Regions from separate parts of the Streptomyces sp. NPDC087300 genome, predicted to be linked through region 1. Evidence: riboswitches for the same ligand, from Rfam matches in the RefSeq annotation. Region 1 holds a riboswitch; the other holds the start of a gene.
What was found. A riboswitch is a leader RNA that binds a small molecule or an ion and turns the genes downstream of it on or off. The one in region 1 is predicted to bind glycine.
Positions count from the first base shown of each region.

Region 2: linked by a shared signal. The riboswitch ahead of gcvT (glycine cleavage system aminomethyltransferase GcvT) and the one ahead of gcvP (aminomethyl-transferring glycine dehydrogenase) in region 1 are both predicted to bind glycine.

Region 1 is NZ_JBIUYI010000001.1:1,355,642-1,366,677, forward strand. Features, by position in the region: gene ACIO9J_RS05565 (DUF5999 family protein) at 288-494, shown strand; gene gcvP (aminomethyl-transferring glycine dehydrogenase) at 598-3,486, opposite strand; glycine riboswitch at 3,679-3,777, opposite strand; gene ACIO9J_RS05575 (PRC-barrel domain-containing protein) at 3,922-4,299, shown strand; gene ACIO9J_RS05580 (DNA polymerase IV) at 4,384-5,856, opposite strand; gene ACIO9J_RS05585 (MerR family transcriptional regulator) at 5,995-6,612, opposite strand; gene ACIO9J_RS05590 (bifunctional nuclease family protein) at 6,783-7,256, opposite strand; gene ACIO9J_RS05595 (MerR family transcriptional regulator) at 7,332-8,075, opposite strand; gene ACIO9J_RS05600 (FHA domain-containing protein) at 8,118-8,651, opposite strand; gene ACIO9J_RS05605 (DUF881 domain-containing protein) at 9,163-9,990, opposite strand; gene ACIO9J_RS05610 (small basic family protein) at 9,996-10,328, opposite strand; gene ACIO9J_RS05615 (DUF881 domain-containing protein) at 10,325-11,036, opposite strand, start outside.
Region 2 is NZ_JBIUYI010000002.1:890,276-901,311, forward strand. Features, by position in the region: gene ACIO9J_RS09560 (winged helix-turn-helix domain-containing protein) at 1-336, shown strand, start outside; gene ACIO9J_RS09565 (alpha/beta hydrolase) at 458-2,017, shown strand; gene ACIO9J_RS09570 (L-serine ammonia-lyase) at 2,039-3,409, opposite strand; gene glyA (serine hydroxymethyltransferase) at 3,580-4,842, opposite strand; gene gcvH (glycine cleavage system protein GcvH) at 4,866-5,243, opposite strand; gene gcvT (glycine cleavage system aminomethyltransferase GcvT) at 5,344-6,477, opposite strand; glycine riboswitch at 6,627-6,742, opposite strand; gene ACIO9J_RS09590 (AAA family ATPase) at 6,873-7,562, shown strand; gene ACIO9J_RS09595 (enhanced serine sensitivity protein SseB) at 7,627-8,406, shown strand; gene ACIO9J_RS09600 (enhanced serine sensitivity protein SseB C-terminal domain-containing protein) at 8,526-9,338, shown strand; gene ACIO9J_RS09605 (ABC transporter permease) at 9,747-10,751, shown strand; gene ACIO9J_RS09610 (ABC transporter substrate-binding protein) at 10,854-11,036, shown strand, end outside.

The DNA.
Region 1 (11,036 bases):
ACGTGCCCCGCCGCCACCGGCCGCGGGGCACGGCGCTGCCCACCCAAGTGGACTAGCCCGGCCGGGCCACCCCGAACCACCCGAAGAGACAGGGGAGTTGAGCTGAACCGTCCGGGCGGGTGATACGTCCTTAAGCAGTAGGAGCCGCTGCGGCAAAATCCCTGCGGATTGACGCTCGTAGGGCAACACTGGGATCGGACCGACTACAACGGGGGGCGGTTATGAACACCGCATCGAGCCACAGGACAGACGTCACAGCCATCTCATCGCAGCGAAAGAACCCTTCCATGTGCCAGCACCAACCACCGTGCCCGACAGCCGACTCCGCCGACCGGGAAGCCGCGCTCCTCATGGCGAGCCACCCGGAGCAGGGCTGGAGCCTGCTGTGCAACGGCGTCCTGCTCTTCGAGGACACCGGTGAGCTGCTGCCGGACGGCCAGATCATCGCCCCGCACCGACCGCTGGGCACCGACCAGATCATGACGGCCGCCTGAGCGCCGCCGGCACATCCGCACGGAAGAACGAACGAGGGGCCGGCCCGGAGAGACTTCTCCGAACCGGCCCCGACGCATGCCCGCACCGAGCGGGCCGCGCGCATCAGTCCTCGTACGCATCCAGCGGCGGGCAGGAGCAGACCAGGTTCCGGTCGCCGTACGCCTGGTCGATGCGGCGCACCGGCGGCCAGTACTTGTCCGACGCGACGACACCGGCGGGGAAGACGGCCTCCTCACGGCTGTAGGCGTGCTCCCACGCACCGCCCAGGGCGGCCGCGGTGTGCGGCGCGTTCCGCAGCGGGTTGTCGTCCGCGGCCCACTCGCCCGAACCGACCTTCTCGATCTCCGCGCGGATCGCGATCATCGCCTCGCAGAACCGGTCGATCTCGACCAGGTCCTCGCTCTCCGTCGGCTCGATCATCAGCGTCCCCGCGACCGGGAACGACATGGTCGGCGCGTGGAAGCCGTAGTCGATGAGCCGCTTGGCGATGTCGTCGACGCTGACGCCGGTCGCCTTGCTCAGCGGCCGCAGATCGATGATGCACTCGTGCGCCACCAGACCGCCGGGACCGGTGTAGAGCACCGGGAAGTGCGGCTCCAGGCGCTTGGCGATGTAGTTGGCGGAGAGCACCGCGACCTGGGTGGCGCGCTTGAGTCCCTCGCCGCCCATCAGACGCACGTACGACCAGGAGATCGGCAGGATTCCGGCCGAGCCCCACGGCGCTGCGGAGATCGGACCCACCCCGGTCTCGGGACCGGCGGCGGGCTGCAGCGGGTGGTTGGGCAGGTACGGCGCCAGGTGCTCGCGCACACCGACGGGACCGACACCGGGACCGCCGCCGCCGTGCGGGATGCAGAAGGTCTTGTGCAGGTTCAGGTGCGAGACGTCGCCGCCGAAGTGGCCCGGCTTGGCGAGGCCCACCAGCGCGTTGAGGTTGGCGCCGTCGACGTACACCTGACCGCCGGCCTCGTGCACCGACGCGCAGATGTCGGCGACGTGCTCCTCGAAGACGCCGTGCGTCGACGGGTAGGTGATCATCAGCACGGACAGCTCGTCGCGGTGCTTCTCGATCTTGGCGCGCAGGTCCTCGACGTCGATCTCGCCGTCGTCGGCGGTCTTGACGACGACGACCTTCATCCCCGCCATCACGGCGCTCGCGGCGTTCGTGCCGTGCGCGGAGGACGGGATGAGGCAGACGGTGCGCTGCTCGTCGCCGTTGGCACGGTGGTAGCCGCGCACGGCGAGCAGGCCCGCGAGCTCACCCTGCGACCCGGCGTTGGGCTGGAGCGAGACCTTGTCGTAGCCGGTGACCTCGGCGAGCCGCTCCTCCAGCTCACGGATGAGCGTGAGGTAGCCCTGCGCCTGCTGGGCGGGCGCGAAGGGGTGCAGCTGCCCGAACTCGGGCCAGGTGACCGGCTCCATCTCGGTGGTCGCGTTGAGCTTCATGGTGCAGGAGCCCAGCGGGATCATGCCGCGGTCCAGCGCGTAGTCACGGTCGGCCAGCTTGCGCAGGTAGCGCAGCATCGACGTCTCGGAGCGGTGCTGGTGGAAGACCGGGTGCGCCAGGTAGTCGTCACCGCGCAGCAGGGCCTCGGGCAGCGTGTCCGCGGCCTCGGCGTCCAGCGCGTCGATGTCGGCGTCGACCCCGAAGGCGCCCCACACGGCGGTCAGTTGCTTGCGCGTGGTCGTCTCGTCGCAGGCGATGGAGACGTGGTCGGCGTCGATCTGGTGGATGTTCACGCCACCCTCGCGGGCGGCGGAGACGTGCGCCTCGGCCTTGCCCGCGACGCGCACGGTCAGCGTGTCGAAGTACGCGCCGTGCACGACCTCGACGCCCCCCGCGGTGAGCCCGGCGGCGAGCAGCGTCGCGTACCGGTGGGTGCGCCGCGCGATCGACTTGAGGCCCTCGGGTCCGTGGTACACGGCGTACATTCCGGCCATGACCGCGAGCAGCACCTGAGCGGTACAGATGTTGCTGGTGGCCTTCTCACGGCGGATGTGCTGCTCACGGGTCTGGAGCGCGAGGCGGTACGCCTTGTTGCCGTCGGCGTCGACGGAGACGCCGACGAGCCGGCCCGGCAGGCTGCGCGCGAACTTCTCGCGCACCGCCATGTAACCGGCGTGCGGTCCGCCGAAGCCCATCGGCACACCGAAGCGCTGCGTCGTACCGACGGCGATGTCGGCGCCGAGCTCACCGGGCGAGGTGAGCAGCGTGAGCGCGAGCAGATCGGCGGCGACCGTGACGACCGCGCCGAGCTCGTGCGCCTGGTCGATCAGCGGCTTGATGTCCCGTACGACACCGGAGGCGCCCGGGTACTGGACGAGCACGCCCACCACACCGCGCTCGGCGACCTCGGCGGGTACGCCCTCGCTCAGATCGGCGACGACGACCTCGACACCGGTCGGCTCGGCGCGGGTCCGGATGACGGCGACGGTCTGCGGCAGCGTGTCGGCGTCGATGACGAACACGCCGTTCTTCACCTTGCCCATGCGCCGCGAGAGGGCCATCGCCTCGGCGGCGGCCGTGCCCTCGTCCAGGAGCGAGGCGCCCGAGGTGGGCAGCCCCGTCAGCTCGGCGACCATGGTCTGGAAGTTGAGCAGCGCCTCGAGCCGGCCCTGCGAGATCTCGGGCTGGTACGGCGTGTAGGCGGTGTACCAGGCGGGGTTCTCCATCACGTTCCGCAGGATGACCGGCGGGGTGAAGGTCCCGTAGTAGCCGAGCCCGATCATGGAATCGAGGACCTGGTTGCGGTCGGCGAGCGAACGCAGTTCGGCGAGCACCTCGGCCTCGGTGCGCGCACCGGGCAGGTTCAGCGCTTCGGCGTTCTTGATCACATCCGGCACCGCGGCGGCCGTCAGCTCGTCGAGCGAGCCGTACCCGACCTGGGCGAGCATCTTGGCCCGCGCTTCCGCATCGGGCCCGATGTGCCGCTGCTCGAAGGGGATGCCCTGCTCGAGCTCGGAGAGCGGGATGCGATTGGTGGCAGTCATGGCGGAGGCCTCCTGGTCTGCACGACCTGCGAGGGGTACCACGGCGCGGGTACCCGGACGGCCTCCCCCTCTGTCATCTCAACCTGAGAGCTTCACAGGCCCGCCCGGTCCAGCGGCAGATCTGCTTTCACCGTCGGTGAGGAAGGGTCCCGAACGTGCCCGCCCGACGCCCGCCCTGCTTTCCAGAGTGACCTCGTCCGTGCGGTACGGGTGCCTGAGAGATTCCGGGGAGGATTTGCTCCTTCGGCGCCTCCGGAATCGTCCTCCGGAGAGCTCTCCCGCACGGGGTCAGCAGCCAGGCGCCAGCCTACCAGCGAGGACCACGGCCGTTCGTTCGAGTGGCCGCCTGCCCCGAAGTGCTCTTTCGTAGTGAGTACGAACGATTAAAGATGAGTTGCGCCCATATTCGATTCCCCTCGACCAGCTGGAGGGCCCGTGCAGACCGACATCGATCCGCGGAACCTGATCGGCCGCAAGGCGTTCGACCGGAACGGGGCGAAGATCGGCACGATCGACGAGGTGTACCTCGACGACGCGACCGGCGTCCCGGAGTGGGCGGCCATACGCACCGGCCTCTTCAGCCGCGACGCCTTCGTCCCCCTGGAACCGAGCGAGCTGATCGGCGACGGGACCCTGCACATCCCCTTCGACCGCGCCCTGATCAAGGACGCCCCCGACTTCGGCGTGGGCCGCCACCTCTCCCCCGAGCAGGAACTCCAGCTCTACCACCACTACGGCCTGGACACCACGCTCCCGCAGTCGCCCCCGCCCGACCAGGACTTCGGCCAGATCGCCGGCTCAGAAGCGTCCTGACCCACGGCACACCGCCCTTGGGTCCCGACCGACACGCGCCACACACCCGCCTGCTTGCCCGCCTCCCCGATCGACGCCAGCGCCTCACTCCTGCCCCGGCGCCACGGGCGCCACCCGCGCCCCCTCCCGCTCGGCCCACCCGCTGGGCACCCCCACGCCCACCAACGGCAAGGGCTCCGCGAGCTCAAGATCCAGGTCGTCGGTCCTGAACGTCCGCACCCGCCCCGGCTCGGACCCGGGCGTCTCGAAGCGCACCGTCACCCGCCCCAGGCCGCTCCCCTGCACCCAGCCGTGCCCGTACTCGGCGTGCCGCACATCGTGCCCGGCCGCCCACCGCCGCTCGGCCGGCGCCGGCCCCACCGCCTCCTCGACCGCCTCCGCTTCCGGCTCACCCGCGCCGCTCTCGTCCGCCCCCGCCGAGACCTCCGCGCCGACCACCACTCCCGCCTCAGCCGCGGCTTCGACCTCGGCCGCCACCGCTTCCGCCTGTGCCTGCGCGAACAGGTCCTCCTGCGTGTAGTCGGCCAGCCCCGTGACCCCCACACCCAGCAGCCGTACCCCGCCCGTGGTGTCCACCGACTCCAGAAGGCGCGCCGCGGCCTCCCGCACCACCCCGGGATCGTCCGTGGGCCCCCGCAGCGTCTCGGACCGCGTCAGCGTCGAGAAGTCGAACCTGCGCACCTTCAGCACGATGGTCCGCCCCGAGTGCCCCGCCGCCCGCAGGCGCTGCACACACCGCTCGGCGAGCCGCGCGACCTCCGTACGGACCCGCACCCGGTCATGGATGTCCACGTCGTAGGTGTCCTCGACGCTGACCGACTTGGTGTCCCGCTCCGCCACCACGGGCCGCTCGTCCTGCGCGAGCGCCATCGCGTACAGCGAGCCCCCGTGCGCCTTCCCGAGCAGCCGTACGAGCTCGTCCTCGCCTGCCTCCGCGATCTCCTCGACCGTCGTGATCCCGCCCCGCCGCAGATGGTCCCCGGTGGCGGGACCCACCCCGGGCAACGTACGCACCGACATGGGCCCCAGCAGGGCCCGCTCCGTCCCCGGTGCTATCAGCCGCAGCCCGTCCGGCTTGGCCTCCTCCGAGGCGATCTTCGCGAGCATCTTGGAGACCGCGAGGCCCACCGACCCGGTCAGCCCGGTCACCGCCCTGATGTCCGACCGCAGCCGCTCCCCGACGGCCCTGGCCGACGCCTCGTCATCGGCGACGCCGCCCGCCTCCAGGTCCACGAACGCCTCGTCCAGGCTGAGCGGCTCCACCAGCGGCGACAGCTCCCGCAGCAACCCCATCACCTGCTCGCTGACCTCCCGGTACAGCCCGAAGCGCGGCACGAGGTACGCCGCGTTCGGCGCGAGCCTGCGCGCCTGCCCCATCGGCATCGCCGAGTGCACCCCGAACCGCCGCGCCTCGTACGACGCGGTGGCCACCACGCCACGCGGCCCGAGTCCGCCCACGACCACGGCTTTCCCGCGCAGGCTCGGCTTCGCGGCCTGCTCCGCGGACGCGTAGAAGGCATCCATGTCCAGATGCAGAATCGTCGGCGCGCTTCTCACACCCTCGATGCTGCCCTACGCCACTGACAACGCCGCCCCGCGCCATGCGAAGCGGCGCTGGAGCGGCGTTGATGCCGACGGGGCCGAGGAAAGCTCCGAAGGGGACCGGGAAGAACCACGGAAGCCCTGTCGAAGCCCTCAGACGGCCCTGTTGCGGCGTCTGGCGAGCTCGTCGGCGGGATTGTGCCCGACCAGCGTCTCCCCGGTGTCGATGCGCTCGCCGTGCAACTGGGACAGCGCGGACTCGACGTCGCGCCAGACGACACCCACGGCGATCCCGAAGACGCCCTGACCCCCCTGGAGCAGATCGTGGACCTCACTGGGCGACGTGCACTCGTACACCGTCGCCCCGTCGCTCATCAGCGTCATCCGCTCCAGGTCACGGAACCCGCGCTCGCGCAGGTGCTGGACCGTGGTGCGGATGTTCTGCAGCGACACCCCGGTGTCGAGGAACCGCTTCACGATCTTCAGGACGACGACGTCCCTGAAGCTGTAGAGCCGCTGGGTACCCGACCCGCCCGCGGCCCGCACACTGGGCTCGACCAGGCCCGTACGGGCCCAGTAGTCGAGCTGTCGGTACGTGATCCCCGCGGCCGCACACGCGGTGGGACCGCGATACCCGATCTGCTCGGAATTCTCGAACGTCGCGTCCCCGCTCCCCTGGACCGCCATGGGCCGTTTCGGAGAGTGATCGGCCGCGCTGCCGTGAAACGGGTACGGACCGCCCACCGCCGTACCGTCGCCGCTGCTTCTCACGCCGACCTCCGTCCTTGACCTGCCTTCTCGACGGTAGGCAGTCACCAGGGGCTCGTCAACGATCGCCACACTAGGCACGCCGAGTGATAATCACCCTGAGAGTGGTTTCCCGTGACTCACCGCCGGGAAAGGCTAGCCGAATGGTCCGGCGCGGGCCGCCCGGAGGCGGCTCACTGGCTGTTGGTACCGAAGTCCTCGGGCGAGATCTGGTCGAGGAACTCGCGGAACTTCTCCACCTCGTCCTCCTGCTCGTCCGGGATCGCGATGCCCGCGTCGTCGAGGACACCGTCACTTCCGTAGATCGGCGTCCCGGTGCGCAGCGCGAGCGCTATGGCGTCGGACGGCCGGGCGCTCACCTCGACCCCGCTCGCGAAGACCAGCTCCGCGTAGAAGACCCCTTCGCGGAGGTCGGTGATGCGCACTTCGGAGAGCTCCTGGCCCACCGCCTCCAGCACGTCCTTGAACAGGTCGTGGGTCAGCGGCCGTGCGGGTGCCATGCCCTGCTGAGCGAAGGCGATCGCGGTCGCCTCCCCCGGTCCGATCCAGATGGGGAGGTAGCGGTCGCCTCCCACTTCACGCAGGAGCACGATCGGTTGGTTGGAGGGCATTTCGACCCGGACACCTACGACGTCGAGCTCGTTCACACAGCAACCCTAGGACGTGGCTGGCAGGTTTGGGTAGTCGGGCACCCGCCGAGTAACGGCGGGGCACCCATCGGATCAGGGCAGTCTGACCCCGAGCGCGGTCTGCACCAGCGCCGAGTGCAGCTTCCCCGTGAGACCCGCCAGCTCTTTGGTACGGGCCTCGGCGTGGGCCCTGGTCTGCGGATTACGGTGCCGCCGCAGCGGCGCGACGATCTGGTCGACGAGCCCGGCCTCCCGCTCGGCGGCGGCCTTCATGGCGCGAAGGTGCCGCGGCTCGATTCCGAACCTGCCGAGCTCGACCACGAGCGTGGCGACCGTGACCGCCTCGGCGTCGTAGCCGCCGTCGGGCAGCGGAGCGAGGAGACCGTACGTCTCCCACTCCGCGAGCTGCCCCTCGTCGATCTCGACGACGGCCAGCAGCTCGTCCCGCCCCACACGGGCGGCGGTCGGCCCTTCGAAGTCGTCCTGGCCCTCGGTGTCACCGGCGTCCCGCTGCCGCCCCAGAGAGGGCAGCGGGGCCCGCTCACCGCGCTCCAGGGCGTCGAGGTACTCACGGATGACCTTGAGCGGCAGATAGTGGTCCCGCTGTATCCGCAGCACGTGAGCGAGGCGCTCGACGTCCTCCGGGCTGAACTTCCGGTAGCCCGAAGGCGTGCGCTCCGGCTCGATGAGGCCCTCGGACTCCAAGAACCTGATCTTGGAGATGGTGACCTCGGGAAACTCGTCCCGCAGCTCGTTCAGCACGGTACCGATGCTCATCAGCCGACGGTCCGCGGCGGCGGTGCCGTGACCGGCACCGCCCCTCGGTGTTTGCAGCATGGACCTTCCCTGGGGGTCCCCCCGGACGGATCCGGGAGAGGATCAGATGCCCCGCTGGCTCGCGTAGAAGACCAGTCGGTACTTACCGATCTGGACCTCATCGCCGTTGGACAGCGCGACGGAGTCGATCCGCTCCCGGTTGACGTACGTGCCGTTCAGACTGCCCACGTCGGCGACGGTGAAGGAACCGTCCTGGACGCGACGGAACTCCACGTGGCGACGCGACACCGTCACGTCGTCGAGGAAGATGTCGCTCTGCGGGTGACGTCCCGCCGTGGTCAGATCACCGTCGAGCAGGAAACGGCTGCCCGAGTTCGGACCGCGGCGCACCACGAGGAGCGCCGAGCCCAGCGGCAGCGCGTCGACGGCGGCCTGAGCCTCCGGAGAGAGCGCGGGCGAGGGGTTCTGCCCGGTCACCTCCGCGTCGTAGGCCTCCAGGCCCGAGATGGAGATCGTCGAGGTCGTCTCGGACGCCCGCTCGGGCGTGGCCCCAGCCCGCAGCGGAGCGCCGCAGTTGGAGCAGAACCGGCTCGCTTCCGCATTCCGGTTCCCGCACCTCGTACACACCAGGGCCATGGACGGATCCTCCTGCCGCGGCTGCCCCGCGGGGGCATTCGTTGCGTACGGATCGGGGGCGAACCCTCCACCCGTACTTGAGGTTGACGGTTCTCCGAAACCTATGCGGCCGGGACCGGCAGGGTCAACAGACGACGCGCCCTGTCCGCCCGAAATGTCACCACCTGGACCAGCGACCTGATCGCGGAACATGGGGCGCTCGCCGCCCTGGTCCTCGCCATCTCCATGGCGCGGGGCACGGTGCCGGGCAGTGGCGGGATTGCCGCTGTCCTCACGTGCGCTCTTGCCGAACAACTTCGCAAACAACTTCACGGGCGATTCCCCTTGACCGAAACAGACCCGCCCGTGGGGCAGGACGAACCCTGATTGCACACACCGCTATTCATCGGTGAACCGGACATCCTCACAACGTCCGTATCCACCAAACAGTTTCCACCACGCACCACCCCTTCGGTGCGCCGACCCCCCGCAACCTCATGCCCTTGACCGGCGGCCCCCATGCGCCCCCGCCTCACTGGGAGGACGACCGAGCGTAGTCAGGCTGCTTCGCAGGTCGCAAGGCGTCCACGACGATCTTCTCCGAGCGGGTCACGCCGACCGTGGCCTGCTCCTTCTCCAGAGTCTGCACCACACCTCCCGGGATGTTCAGCGCAGGTTCCAGATCCTGCGGCTTGCCGATCACCTTGAAGAGGTACGGTGCGCCGACCTTGTGCCCGTCCACCCGCACACCGCCGCCGCTCGCGTCGGAGAAATGGGTGTTGGCCACCACGCGTACGTCATTGATCTGGATGGCCTCGGCGCCAGCGGCGCGCAGCTCCTGAATCGCGTCGAGCAGCATGTCCGCCTCGATCGCCCCCTTCTCGTCCTTGATGGAGAGCGTGATGCCGGGCCCCTGGGCCGCCACCGTGCCGGCCAGGATGCCGAGTTGCCGTTCTCGCTCGACCGTCTGCTTGCGGGCCTCTTCCGCCTGGTCCGAGCTGTTCTCCAGCCCGGTCCGCTGCTCCTCGAGGCGCCGCTTCTCCTCTTCCAGACGCTGAGTTCGGTCATCCAGTTCATCGAGAATGCGTACGAGATCTTCTTGCCGTGCGCCGCGCAGCGCACTGCTGTCGTTGTTGGACCGCACCTGGATGGCCAGGCCGAGGCCCAGCACGAACAGGAGCAGGGCCACGATGAGTTGAGGCCGCGTCACCCGCGGGGGCCACAGCCCCTGTGCCAGCCGCTGCCGGCCGGTGAGCCGCGGCGGCCCCTGCTCCGGCGGCGCGGGTGTCTCGGGCTCGTTGGGGACCTCGGCGGGGAGCTCCCTGCGCCGGTTGTAGCCGGGCGTCTCGTCAGCGCTCATCGGCGTCACGCCCTGAAGACGTGCCGGCGGATCGCGGCCGCGTTGGAGAAGATCCGGATGCCGAGGACCACGACGACGCCGGTGGACAGCTGGGCGCCGACGCCCAACTTGTCGCCCAGGAACACGATCAGGGCGGCCACCACCACGTTCGACAGGAACGACACCACGAAGACCTTGTCGTCGAAGATGCCGTCGAGCATCGCGCGCAGACCTCCGAACACGGCATCGAGCGCCGCGACCACGGCGATCGGAAGGTACGGCTCGACCACCGCCGGAACCTCGGGCCGAACCAACAATCCGGCCACGACTCCCACGACGAGGCCCAGTACGGCGATCACGATGTGCCCTTTCCTGCTTTCGGCTCTGCTGTACGTACGGTCACACTCGGCGCGGCCGGCAACCGGAGCTCGTCCGACACGGAAATGCTGGTCCGGATGCCGAAGTTCTCCTGCAGAGCGTGCAGATACTGACCGTCGCGGCTGTTCTGGAACCGGGTGCTCAAGCGCTTCCCGTCCCCCACCGCGAGCACCGTATACGGCGGCACCAGCGGCCTGTTGTCGACCAGTATCGCGTCACCCGCGGCCCTGATCGCCGACAGCGCGGTGAGCCGCTGGTCATTGATGGAGATCGCCTCGGCGCCGGACTCCCACAGGCCGTTGACGACCCGCTGCATGTCGCGGTCGCGGACCCGCCCGGTGTCGGAGAAACCGGCGCTCTCGCGCGGCCCGCCGCCACCCTGGTCCGCTTCCTTCTTGTCGTCCACGACGAGCTTCACACCGGGCCCCTCGACCTCCGTGGCACCGGAGAGGAGACCCACCAACTCGCCCTTGCTGCCGCCGTGCTTCTTCAGCGCGGCGCGCTGCCGCTCGCCCACGTCGTCGCGGAGCTCGTCCACGTCGTCCTCGAGCTTGTCGGCCCCGGCCGTCGCGTCCTCGACGCGGTCGATGAGCTCCTCACGCTCCTTGGCGATCACCGGCGCCGCTATCCGCGCCTGTGCGGCCCCCACCGTGACCACCAGGGCGGCGAGCACCAGACCGGCCGCGAGC
Region 2 (11,036 bases), on a different contig from region 1:
GTGCGGAGTCTGTGCCGAGGGGCGCGGCAGGCGGGCCCCGCCGTGTACCGCGTCGGCGACGTGCGGATCGACATCGCCGGGCGGCAGGTCCACAGGGGCGGACCGCCGATCGACCTGAGCGGCCGTGAGTTCGCCGTCCTTGAGCTCCTCGCGGCCCGCCCCGGCCAGGTCGTGCCGCGCGCCGACATCGTCGCGAGCTGCTGGGACGGGGCGCCGGAGCCGCGCTCCAACGTCCTGGAGGTGCTCGTCTCCCAACTGCGCCGCAAGCTCGGGACCCCGCAGCTGATCCGCACCGTGCGCGGCATCGGCTACCGGCTCGCCGCCGACCCGGCCTGAACCGGCCCACCGTACGTACGGGCCCCGCCCGCCCCCGGACGCGGACCGGCGACCCCTTGATCCATCCCCCGCACGGTCGGTGCATGCTGGCAGCTGCCCCGCACCGATCCTGGGAGACCCGTTGAACCGCCGCGCTCTCGCCCTGCCCCTGGCCGCCTGTCTGGCCGCCGCGTCACTCGCGGGCTGCGGTGCCACGGCCGACGCGGGGGACCGGGCGAGCGATCCCGCCCGGCGGGCCGCGCTCAAGCCGTTCTACGGCCAGACGCTGAAGTGGACCGACTGCGGGCGAGGCGAAGGGGACACACCAGCCTTGCGGTGTGCGCGGCTCACCGTGCCCCGTGACTACGGCCACCCCGAGAACGGCGGGACCTTCAGCCTGCCGGTGGCGAAGGCGGCGACCGCGGGACCGGACGAACGCCTCGGCTCGCTCGTGTACAACCCCGGCGGGCCCGGCGCCTCCGGCGTGAGCGACCTGCGGTCGGACGGCGGCGAGGCGTTCGGCGCCGAGGTGCGCGCCCGCTTCGACATCGTCTCCTTCGACCCGAGGGGCGTGGGCGGCAGCCGTCCCGCGGTGCGGTGCGCCGAGTCCGAGGGGGACGACGAGGGGGCGCCCGAGCCGATCACCCCCGCCACCGCGAAGGACCGCGCCCGCGCGTTCGCCGCCGCCCGCGCCGAGGCGGCCGGGTGCGTGCGGGCGAGCGGCGGCCTGCTGCGGCAGGTCGGCACGGCCGACGCGGCCCGTGACCTGGACGTCCTGCGCGCGGCCCTGGGCGACAAGAAGCTGACCTACCTGGGCTGGTCGTACGGCACGAGCCTCGGCACCGCGTACGCCGAACAGTTCCCGCACCGCGTCCGCGCGCTGGTCCTGGACGGCGCGATCGACCCGTCCCTGGACTGGCGTGAGCGCGCGGTGAGTCAGGGCACCGGCTTCCGTCGGGCCGTGGACGACTACGCGGAGCGGTGCGCCGACGTCGCGGGCGACAGCTGCCCCGGCGCGAGCCCGGCGGGGATCTCCGAGCTGATCGAGGGCCTGTACGAGGAGGCGGCGCGTGAGCCGCTGCCGGTCGACGACGAGGAGCTGTACGACGTCGACGCCAGGACGCTGCTCGACGTCGTCACGGGCGCGATGTACGCCCCGGAGGACGACTGGGAGGACCTCTCCGAGGCGCTCGGCGCGGCGGCCGACGGCGACGGCACGCGGCTCGCGGAGCTGGCGCGGGGGGAGGAACCGGCCACCGCGTCCGGCAGGCGGGCCCGCGGCGCGGCGCCCGAGAACGACGACGAGGCGATCGTCGCCGTGAGCTGCCTCGACACCCCGCACCCGCGCGCCGCCGCCGACTACTGGAAGGCCCTCGGCCCCGCCGAGCGGGCCGCGGGCGTCTACGGCACGTCCAGCGTCGTCGACGAGCTGACCTGCGCCGACTGGCCGCCCGCGACCGGACGCCCGCACCGGGTCAGCGCCGAGGGCGTGCCGCCGGTCCTGGTGGTGGGCACCACGGGCGATCCGGCCACGCCCTACGAGGAGGCGAAGAGCCTGGCCGGGCAGTTCCCCGGCGGGATGCTCCTGACGTACGAGGGCGTGGGCCACACCGCGTACGGCCGCGCCGGGGCCTGCGTGACCGACGCCGTCGACGACTACCTCATCGACCTGGAGCCGGTCCGCTCCGGAGCCACCTGCTGACGCCCGCGCGGGGGCGCCGCCTCAGCACTCGATGATGTTGACCGCGAGCCCGCCCCGCGCCGTCTCCTTGTACTTGACGCTCATGTCCGCGCCGGTCTCCTTCATGGTCTTGATGACCTTGTCGAGGGAGACCTTGTGGGAGCCGTCGCCGCGCATCGCCATCTTCGCGGCGGTGACGGCCTTGACCGCCGCCATGCCGTTGCGCTCGATGCACGGGATCTGGACGAGGCCGCCGACCGGGTCGCAGGTCAGGCCCAGGTTGTGCTCCATGCCGATCTCGGCGGCGTTCTCCACCTGCTCCGGGGAGCCGCCGAGCACCTCGGCGAGCGCGCCAGCCGCCATCGAGCAGGCGGAGCCGACCTCGCCCTGGCAGCCGACCTCGGCGCCGGAGATCGAGGCGTTCTCCTTGAAGAGCATGCCGATCGCGCCGGCCGCGAGCAGGAAGCGGACCACGCCGTCCTCGTCGGCGCCGGGCACGAAGTTCATGTAGTAGTGCAGGACGGCGGGGATGATGCCCGCGGCGCCGTTCGTGGGGGCGGTGACCACGCGGCCGCCCGCCGCGTTCTCCTCGTTCACGGCCATCGCGTAGAGCGTGATCCACTCCATGGCGCGGGCCTGCGGGTCGCCCTCGGCGCGCAGCTGGCGGGCCGAGTTGGCCGCGCGGCGACGGACCTTCAGGCCGCCGGGCAGGATGCCCTCGCGGGACATGCCGCGGGACACGCACGCCTGCATGACGCCCCAGATGTCCAGGAGCCCCGCCCGGATCTCCTCCTCGGTGCGCCACGCCTTCTCGTTCTCCAGCATCAGCGAGGAGATGGAGAGGCCGGTCTCCTCGGCGAGGCGGAGCAGCTCGTCGCCGGTGCGGAAGGGGTGCTTGAGGACGGTGTCGTCGGGGACGATCGGGTTCTCGCCCGCCACGGCGTCCTCGTCCACCACGAAGCCGCCGCCCACGGAGTAGTACGTCTTCTCCAGGACGAGCGCGCCGTCGTGCCCGTACGCGAAGATCGTCATGCCGTTGGCGTGGTACGGCAGCGCCTTGCGGCGGTGCAGGACCAGGTCCGCGTCGAAGTCGAAGGCGATGTCGTGCATGCCGAGCACGTTGAGCCGCCCGGTGGACTTGATCTCCTCGACGCGGTCGTCGGCCGACTCCACGTTCACCGTGCGCGGCGACTCGCCCTCCAGGCCGAGCAGGACCGCCTTCGGCGTGCCGTGGCCGTGCCCCGTCGCGCCGAGCGAGCCGTAGAGCTCGGCCCGTATCGCGGTGGTGTGGGCCATCAGGCCCTCGTTCTTGAGGCGGCTCGCGAACATGCGGGCGGCGCGCATCGGACCGACCGTGTGGGAGCTGGACGGGCCGATGCCGATCGAGAACAGGTCGAAGACCGAGATGGCCACGGGAAACTCCAATGGTGGTTGGTAGACGCCGTTGTCTGCCGGGGTGATGCAGAAGTACAAGGCGGTGCAGGAAGTGCGCGGGACGTGGTGCGGGGCACCCAGCTCACTGTTCACTGTCCAGTGTGCGGGGTGCCCCGATGTTTCGTACGTACGAACAAAAGCGTACGAAACTACTTCAGGCCGGGGTACAGCGGGTGCTTGTCGGCCAGAGCGGTCACGCGGGCCTTGAGGGACTCCGCGTCGAAGCCCGGCTTGAGGGCCTCGGCGATGACGTCGGCGACCTCGCGGAAGTCGTCGGCGCCGAAGCCGCGGGTGGCCAGCGCGGGCGTGCCGATCCGCAGGCCCGAGGTGACCATCGGGGGGCGCGGGTCGTTCGGGACGGCGTTGCGGTTGACCGTGATGCCGACCTCGTGGAGGCGGTCCTCGGCCTGCTGGCCGTCGAGCTCGGAGTCGCGCAGGTCGACCAGGACCAGGTGCACGTCCGTGCCGCCGGACGCCACGCCGACACCGACGGCCTTCGCGTCGTCCTGCACCAGGCGCTCGGCCAGGATGCGGGCGCCGTCCAGGGTGCGCTGCTGGCGCTCCTTGAACTCCTCGGAGGCCGCGACCTTGAAGGAGACGGCCTTCGCGGCGATCACGTGCTCCAGGGGGCCGCCCTGGAAGCCGGGGAAGACCGCGGAGTTCAGCTTCTTCGCGAAGTCCTTGTTGCGCGCCAGGATGATGCCGCCGCGCGGGCCGCCGAGGGTCTTGTGCGTGGTGGAGGTGACCACGTCCGCGTACGGCACCGGGTTGGGGTGCAGTCCCGCGGCGACGAGCCCGGCGAAGTGCGCCATGTCGACCCACAGCTTCGCACCGACCTCGTCGGCGATCCTGCGGAACTCGGCGAAGTCGAGCTGGCGCGGGTAGGCGGACCAGCCCGCGATGATCACCTGGGGGCTGTTCTCCTTGGCCAGGCGCTCGACCTCGGCCATGTCGACCAGGCCGGCCTCGTCCACGTGGTACGCGACCACGTTGAACTGCTTGCCGGAGAAGTTCAGGCGCATGCCGTGGGTGAGGTGGCCGCCGTGCGCCAGGTCCAGGCCGAGGATCGTGTCGCCGGGCTGGGCGATCGCGAAGAGGGCGGCCTGGTTGGCGGAGGCGCCCGAGTGCGGCTGGACGTTGGCGTACTCCGCGCCGAACAGGTCCTTGACCCGGTCGATCGCGATCTGCTCGGCGACGTCCACGTGCTCGCAGCCGCCGTAGTAGCGGCGGCCGGGGTAGCCCTCGGCGTACTTGTTGGTGAGGACGGTCCCCTGGGCCTCCATGACGGCGACCGGAGCGAAGTTCTCCGAGGCGATCATTTCCAGGGTGGACTGCTGGCGGTGGAGCTCGGCGTCGACGGCGGCGGCGACGTCCGGGTCCAGCTCGTGGAGGGGGGTGTTGAGAAGCGACATCACACGATCCCTATCGGTATGGGTCAGCCGGCGGTGAATGCGGTGTACTCGTCGGCGGACATCAGGTCGTCCGGCTCGCCCGAGATACGTACCTTGAACAGCCAACCGCCCTCGAAGGGGGCGGAGTTGACCAGCGACGGGTCCTCGACGACGTCCTGGTTGGCGGCGACGATCTCGCCGGTCACCGGGGCGTAGAGGTCGCTGACCGACTTGGTCGACTCCAGCTCGCCGCAGGACTCGCCCGCGGTCACCGTGTCACCGACCTCGGGGAGCTGGGCGAAGACGACGTCACCGAGCGCGTTGGCCGCGTGCTCCGTGATGCCGACGATCGCCACGCCGTCCTCGGTGGCCGACAGCCACTCGTGCTCCTTGCTGTAACGCAGCTGCTGGGGGTTGCTCATGACCTGAATTCTCCTGTACGCGGGGGAGTGCTGATGAACGGGTGGGCCGAGTGCGGCACGCGGCGGGGCGGACGCGGTGTCCGGCGCCGGTGGGCGGGCGCTACTTCTGGCGCTTGTAGAACGGCAGCGCCACGACCTCGTAGGGCTCGTGCGTGCCGCGGATGTCGACACCGACGCCCGGCGTGCCCGGCTCCGCGTGCGCCGCGTCGACGTACGCGATGGCGAGCGGCTTGCCCAGCGTGGGCGAGGGGGCACCCGAGGTGACCTCGCCGATGACCTTGCCCTCGGCGACCACGGAGAACCCGGCGCGCGGCACCCGGCGGCCCTCGGCGATCAGGCCCACCAGCTTGCGCGGCGGCGCGGCCTCGGCGCGCTCGGCGGCGGCCGCCAGGGCCGCGCGTCCCACGAAGGTGTCGGACTGGGAGGTCTTCTCGAACTTGACGACCCGGCCGAGACCGGCGTCGAACGGCGTCAGCGCGGCGGTCAGCTCGTGCCCGTACAGCGGCATGCCCGCCTCCAGGCGCAGCGTGTCACGGCAGGAGAGCCCGGCGGGGACCAGGCCGACCGGCGCGCCCGCCTCAAGCAGCGCGCCCCACAGCTTCTCCGCGTCGCCGGGCGAGACGAAGAGCTCGAAGCCGTCCTCGCCGGTGTAGCCCGTGCGGGCGATCAGTGCGGGCACGCCCGCGACGGTGCCGGGCAGGCCCGCGTAGTACTTCAGGCCGTCCAGGTCGGCGTCCGTGAGGGACTTCAGGATGCCGGAGGACTCGGGGCCCTGGACGGCGAGCAGCGCGTAGGCGTCGCGGTCGTCGCGGACCTCGGCGTCGAAGCCGTCCGCGCGGGCGGTCAGCGCGTCCAGCACGACCTGCGCGTTGGAGGCGTTGGCGACGACCATGTACTCGGGGGCCTCGGCCGCGCCGAGCCGGTAGACGATCAGGTCGTCCAGGATGCCGCCGTCCTCGGCGACGATCATCGTGTAGCGGGCGCGGCCGACGCCGACCGAGCCGATGTTGCCGACCAGCGCGTAGTTGAGGAAGTCGACGGCCTCGGGCCCGGTGACCGTGATCTCGCCCATGTGGGACAGGTCGAAGAGGCCGGCCTTGGTGCGTACGGCGTTGTGCTCCTCGCGCTCGCTGGCGTAGCGCAGCGGCATGTCCCAGCCCGCGAAGTCGGTCATGGTCGCACCGAGCGCACGATGCACGGCATCGAGTGAGGTCAGACGGGGGGCAGTGCTCATGAAGGGAACTCCCAGGGCATGACGGGCGAGGTCGATCCTCCCCATCTGTCATCGGAACCTGAGAGGTTCGCCGGAAGCGCCCCGAAGAGGGGGACGTCCGGCTTGCACCTTGGGTGGGACCGCACGGGCGGTCCGCTTTTCAGATGTGCCTCGCCCGCGCGGTACGGGGCCTGAGAGATTCAAGGGAGGGACTTGCTCCTTCGGCGCCCCGGTGCGTCGTCCGTAGTCGTACGACGGCTGCCGGGAACTCTCCCGCGCGGATTCAAACGGCCGGTATGGAGTTGGCGGGCACATCATTGCACGCGACCCTGTCGAGGGGGAGCCGTGGCCCGGGAATCCTCTTGTGCCGCATTACCTTCTCTTTACACTTGCCGGGGAAGCAGTACGTGACCGCTATGGGGAGGCCGATCACGGTGCGCAGCAAGGCCAGTGTCTACGCCACGACCACGGGGGTGGCGCTGCCGGGGCAGGCCACCGCCCCGGCCAGGGAGAGCTGTGTCCCGCTCCCCGCCGCCGTCGTCAGGGACCTCAGGCGGCGAGCCGGTCACAGCCCGCACCGGCTCACCTTCGCCGCGGGCGACCTGGTCGTCGTCTCGGGGCTGCCCGGCGGCGGCAAGTCCACGCTGATGCGGCAGGCGGTCGGCGGCCCGCGCATCGACTCCCAGGACACCCGTGACCGCTGGGCCCGCCGCATGCCGCGGCGGCTGCCCTACGCGGTCTACCGCCCGCTGGTCCGCCTCGCGCACTACGCGGGCCTGCGCCGGGTCCTTCGCGCGGGCGAGAGCGTCGTCGTGCACGACTGCGGCACCCAGGCGTGGGTGCGCCGCTGGCTGGCCCGCGAGGCCGCGCGGCGCGGCGCGACCCTGCACCTGCTGCTGCTCGACGTGCCCGCGGGCACGGCCCTCGAAGGCCAGCGGGCGCGCGGCCGCGGCGTCTCCCGGTACGCCTTCGCCCGGCACCGCAGAACGGTGGCCCGGCTGGTCGGCGCCGCCGAGCGCGGCCACCTGCCGGGCGGCTGCGGCTCCGCGGTGCTCCTGGACCGGCGGGCCGCGGGCGTGCTGCGGGGGATCACCTTCGAGGGCTGACCGGCCGCCGGGGGCGTTAGGGTTCGAGCCGCAGGCAGAGCGGTCGCGAGCAGGGGTTGGACAGATGGACTTTCCGGCGCAGGCACACGCCCATCCGTACGGCGGATGGCCGGGCAACGAACTGGAGGAGGTGCTCGCCGCCTCCCTCGGCGCCGGCGCCTCCGCGGGCGGACGCATCGTCGAGGTGCTCGGGCGCAGCCCGATCTGGATCCCGCTGCCGAACGGCGGAGGGCCCGAGAACGGCACGCTCGACCTGCCGACCCTGGAGATCGAAGGCCAGGCGTACGTGCCCGTCTTCAGCTCCGAGCAGCAGTTCCGGCAGGCGCTCGGCGAGGCGGCGGACCGGATGGGCCACACCGTGGCGCCCGCCGTGGAGTTCGCGCGCGGGCTGCCCCCGCAGCTGGGCATCGCCCTGAACCCGGACGGCACCGTCGGCGTCCCGCTGCCGCCCGAGGCCGTCGCCGAGCTCTGCCGCGCAGGCCGCACCCCGCTGGACGGGCCCACGAGCGGCGGGCGGGTACGTCTGTACGAGCCGGACTGGCAGCACGATCCGGTGGACTTCCTGGCCGCGGCGGGCCGCGAGTTCGAGGCGACGGGCGTGGTGCTCACCGCGCGCCGCTGCCTGGCCGACGTCGAGACGGACGACCCGACCCTGTTCATCGGCGTCGAGCTGTCCACCTGGGAGGGCGGCGCCCGCGACCTGCCGATGGAGGCCCTCGGCCGGGCGCTCGGCCAGGTGCCCGCGCCGTGGCCGGTGAACCTCGTACTGCTCGACGTGGCACAGGACCCGGTGGGCGACTGGCTGCGCGAGCGGGTCCGGCCCTTTTATCACCGCGCGGCCTGAGGCCGCGTACGTCAAGTCCGCGCCGGGATCGCCGCTTAAGCTGGTTCCATGTCCCGGCCGGGACTCAGTGGTGCCCGGCGGCGGGGTGCGTCGGATTCGTCATGAAGGGGCGGTTACGGGTGAGTGCGTCGGGCACGGCCGCGGGCGATGGGGTCTCCCCTGGACGAGCTGGTTCGAGCCTCGGGGGACAGGTCGAGCAGGCGCTGCGCCAGGTGACGCCGGGGCGCTACGACGCCTATGAGGCACTGCTCCGCGCACTCGCCGCGGACCAGGTGTGGATGCTGCTCTGGCACGGCCAGTCCGGCTCCCCCGACGCCCAGTACGGGAACATGGAGATCGACGGGCTCGGTTACGCACCGTGTGTGACGTCCGCCCAGGAGCTCTCCGCGAGTGGCTGGAACCGCAGCTATGAAGTGGTGCGCGGCATCGACGTCTCGCGCACCCTCTATCCCGATCACTACGGCCTCTGGCTCAACCCGCACGCGCCGGGCGGCGGCGTCGGCATCCCCTGGCTGGATCTGCGCCGTATCGCGTCGGGCCTCGACCTGCTGCCCGCGGGACCGCTCAGGCTGACCGAGCCGAGCATCGAAATCCCCCAGTTCTACGCCCTGTTGACGCAGAACGCGCACCGCACTCCGGTGGTCCGCTCGCTGCGCAGGGCCTGGGTGCAGCCCGCGCTCGGTGCGCCATATCTGGCCATCGGCCTCGACGTGTACGACACGTCGCCGCCGTCGGTCGACGCGGTGCGGACGATGATGCAGCAGTCCATCGGGGCCGTCCCCGAGGGGCTGCCGGTGTCGACCGTCGCGATGTCCGACGAGGACGACCCGGTCGCGATGTGGCTGCGCGCCAACGCCCGGCCGTTCTACGACCGCGAGGCCCAGGCGGCCCCCGCCCCGGCCGGCGGCTACGGCTACCCCGCGCAGTACTGAGCCGGCAGCCGCACCGCCGTACGCGACACCCCTAGCGCCCCCTCGCGCCCCCCTCGCGACACCCCCGACGGGCGCACATCACCCTGCGCGACCCCGCACCGCGGTACTGAGCAGCGATAACGGGCGTGATGTCCGTTCTGATGCGGGTGGGGCCCTATGGGCTCCTGTGGCGCCTTGCACCCCAACTGCCCCGTGTTCGACCCTCGTTCACCGGCGTCCGCATAACGGAACACCTCGATCAGCATCACGTTTGCGCATCCTTTCCCCTTCAAGACTGGTAACAGATCGCGACGGGGATGAAGACTCCCGCTCCAAGGGGCCTTCGCCCCTGTGTACGACGGACTGATCACGTCGCTACAGCGGCAAGTGCGGGCCGGTCACCACCGGTTGAGAGGGGTCCCTGCCACGATGACGGCACCATTGCATGACACACCTGCGGACGCGGACCCGACCGAGGACGTCGCTCCCGCAGTTGATGCAGGGGTGAAGAAGGTCGAGGGTCGGTCCCTCAAGCAGATCGCCTGGAACCGCCTGAAGCGGGACAAGGTCGCCCTGGCCGGCGGCATCACGGTGCTGGTCCTGGTGCTTGTCGCCATCTTCGCGCCCCTGATCGTGAGCCTGCTGGGGCATCCGCCCAACGACTTCCACCAGGACAAGCTCGACGAGCTGACCAACCTGCCCAAGGGCGCGCTCGGCGGAGTGAGCAGCGACTTCCTCTTCGGCGTCGAGCCCAACAAGGGCCGTGACGTCTTCAGTCGCATCGTCTACGGCGCGCGGATCTCGCTCCTCGTGGCGTTCCTCGCGGCCATCGTCGCCGTCGCCCTCGGCACCCTCTTCGGGATCATCGCGGGCTACTTCGGCGGCTGGGTCGACGCGCTGATCAGCCGAGTGATGGACGTGCTGCTCTCCTTCCCGCAGCTGCTCTTCATCATCTCCCTGGTCTCCGTCCTGCCGGACGACCTGCTCGGCCTGACCGGCACGAGCGTGCGCGTCGCGATCCTCGTCATGGTCATCGGCTTCTTCGGCTGGCCCTACGTCGGACGGATCGTCAGAGGCCAGACCCTTTCGCTCCGTGAGCGCGAGTACGTCGAAGCGGCCCGCAGCCTCGGCGGCGGCCGGCGCCACATCCTCTTCCGCGAGCTGCTGCCCAACCTGGTCGCCCCCATCACCGTCTACGCGACGCTGATGATCCCGACCAACATCCTCACGGAGGCGGCCCTCAGCTTCCTCGGCGCCGGCGTGAAGCCGCCGACGGCCTCGTGGGGCGGCATGCTGCGCGACGCGCTCGAGACGTACGAGCACGATCCGATGTTCATGGTCTTCCCGGGCGTGACGATCTTCATCACGGTCCTGGCCTTCAACCTCTTCGGCGACGGGCTGCGGGACGCGCTCGACCCGAAGGGGACGCGTTAGAAGTCCTCAACTGACTTGCCCCTGCCGCATGTCAGGTGGCTCTACCCATGGTTCTCCGGCAGCTCATGGCCAGGGACCGCGAATCTCGGAGGTTACGAGAAAATGCCCACAGTTTCCTCGAAACGACGGCTCACCGCTGGTGCGGCCCTCGTCGTCGCGGCGCTGGTGACCACCACGGCCTGCGGCAGCGGTGACGGTGACGGCGACGGCGGAAAGGGTGCCGGCTACAACGCGGCGCTCGACAAGGTCGCCAACGCGTCCAAGAAGAAGGGGGGGACGCTGAAG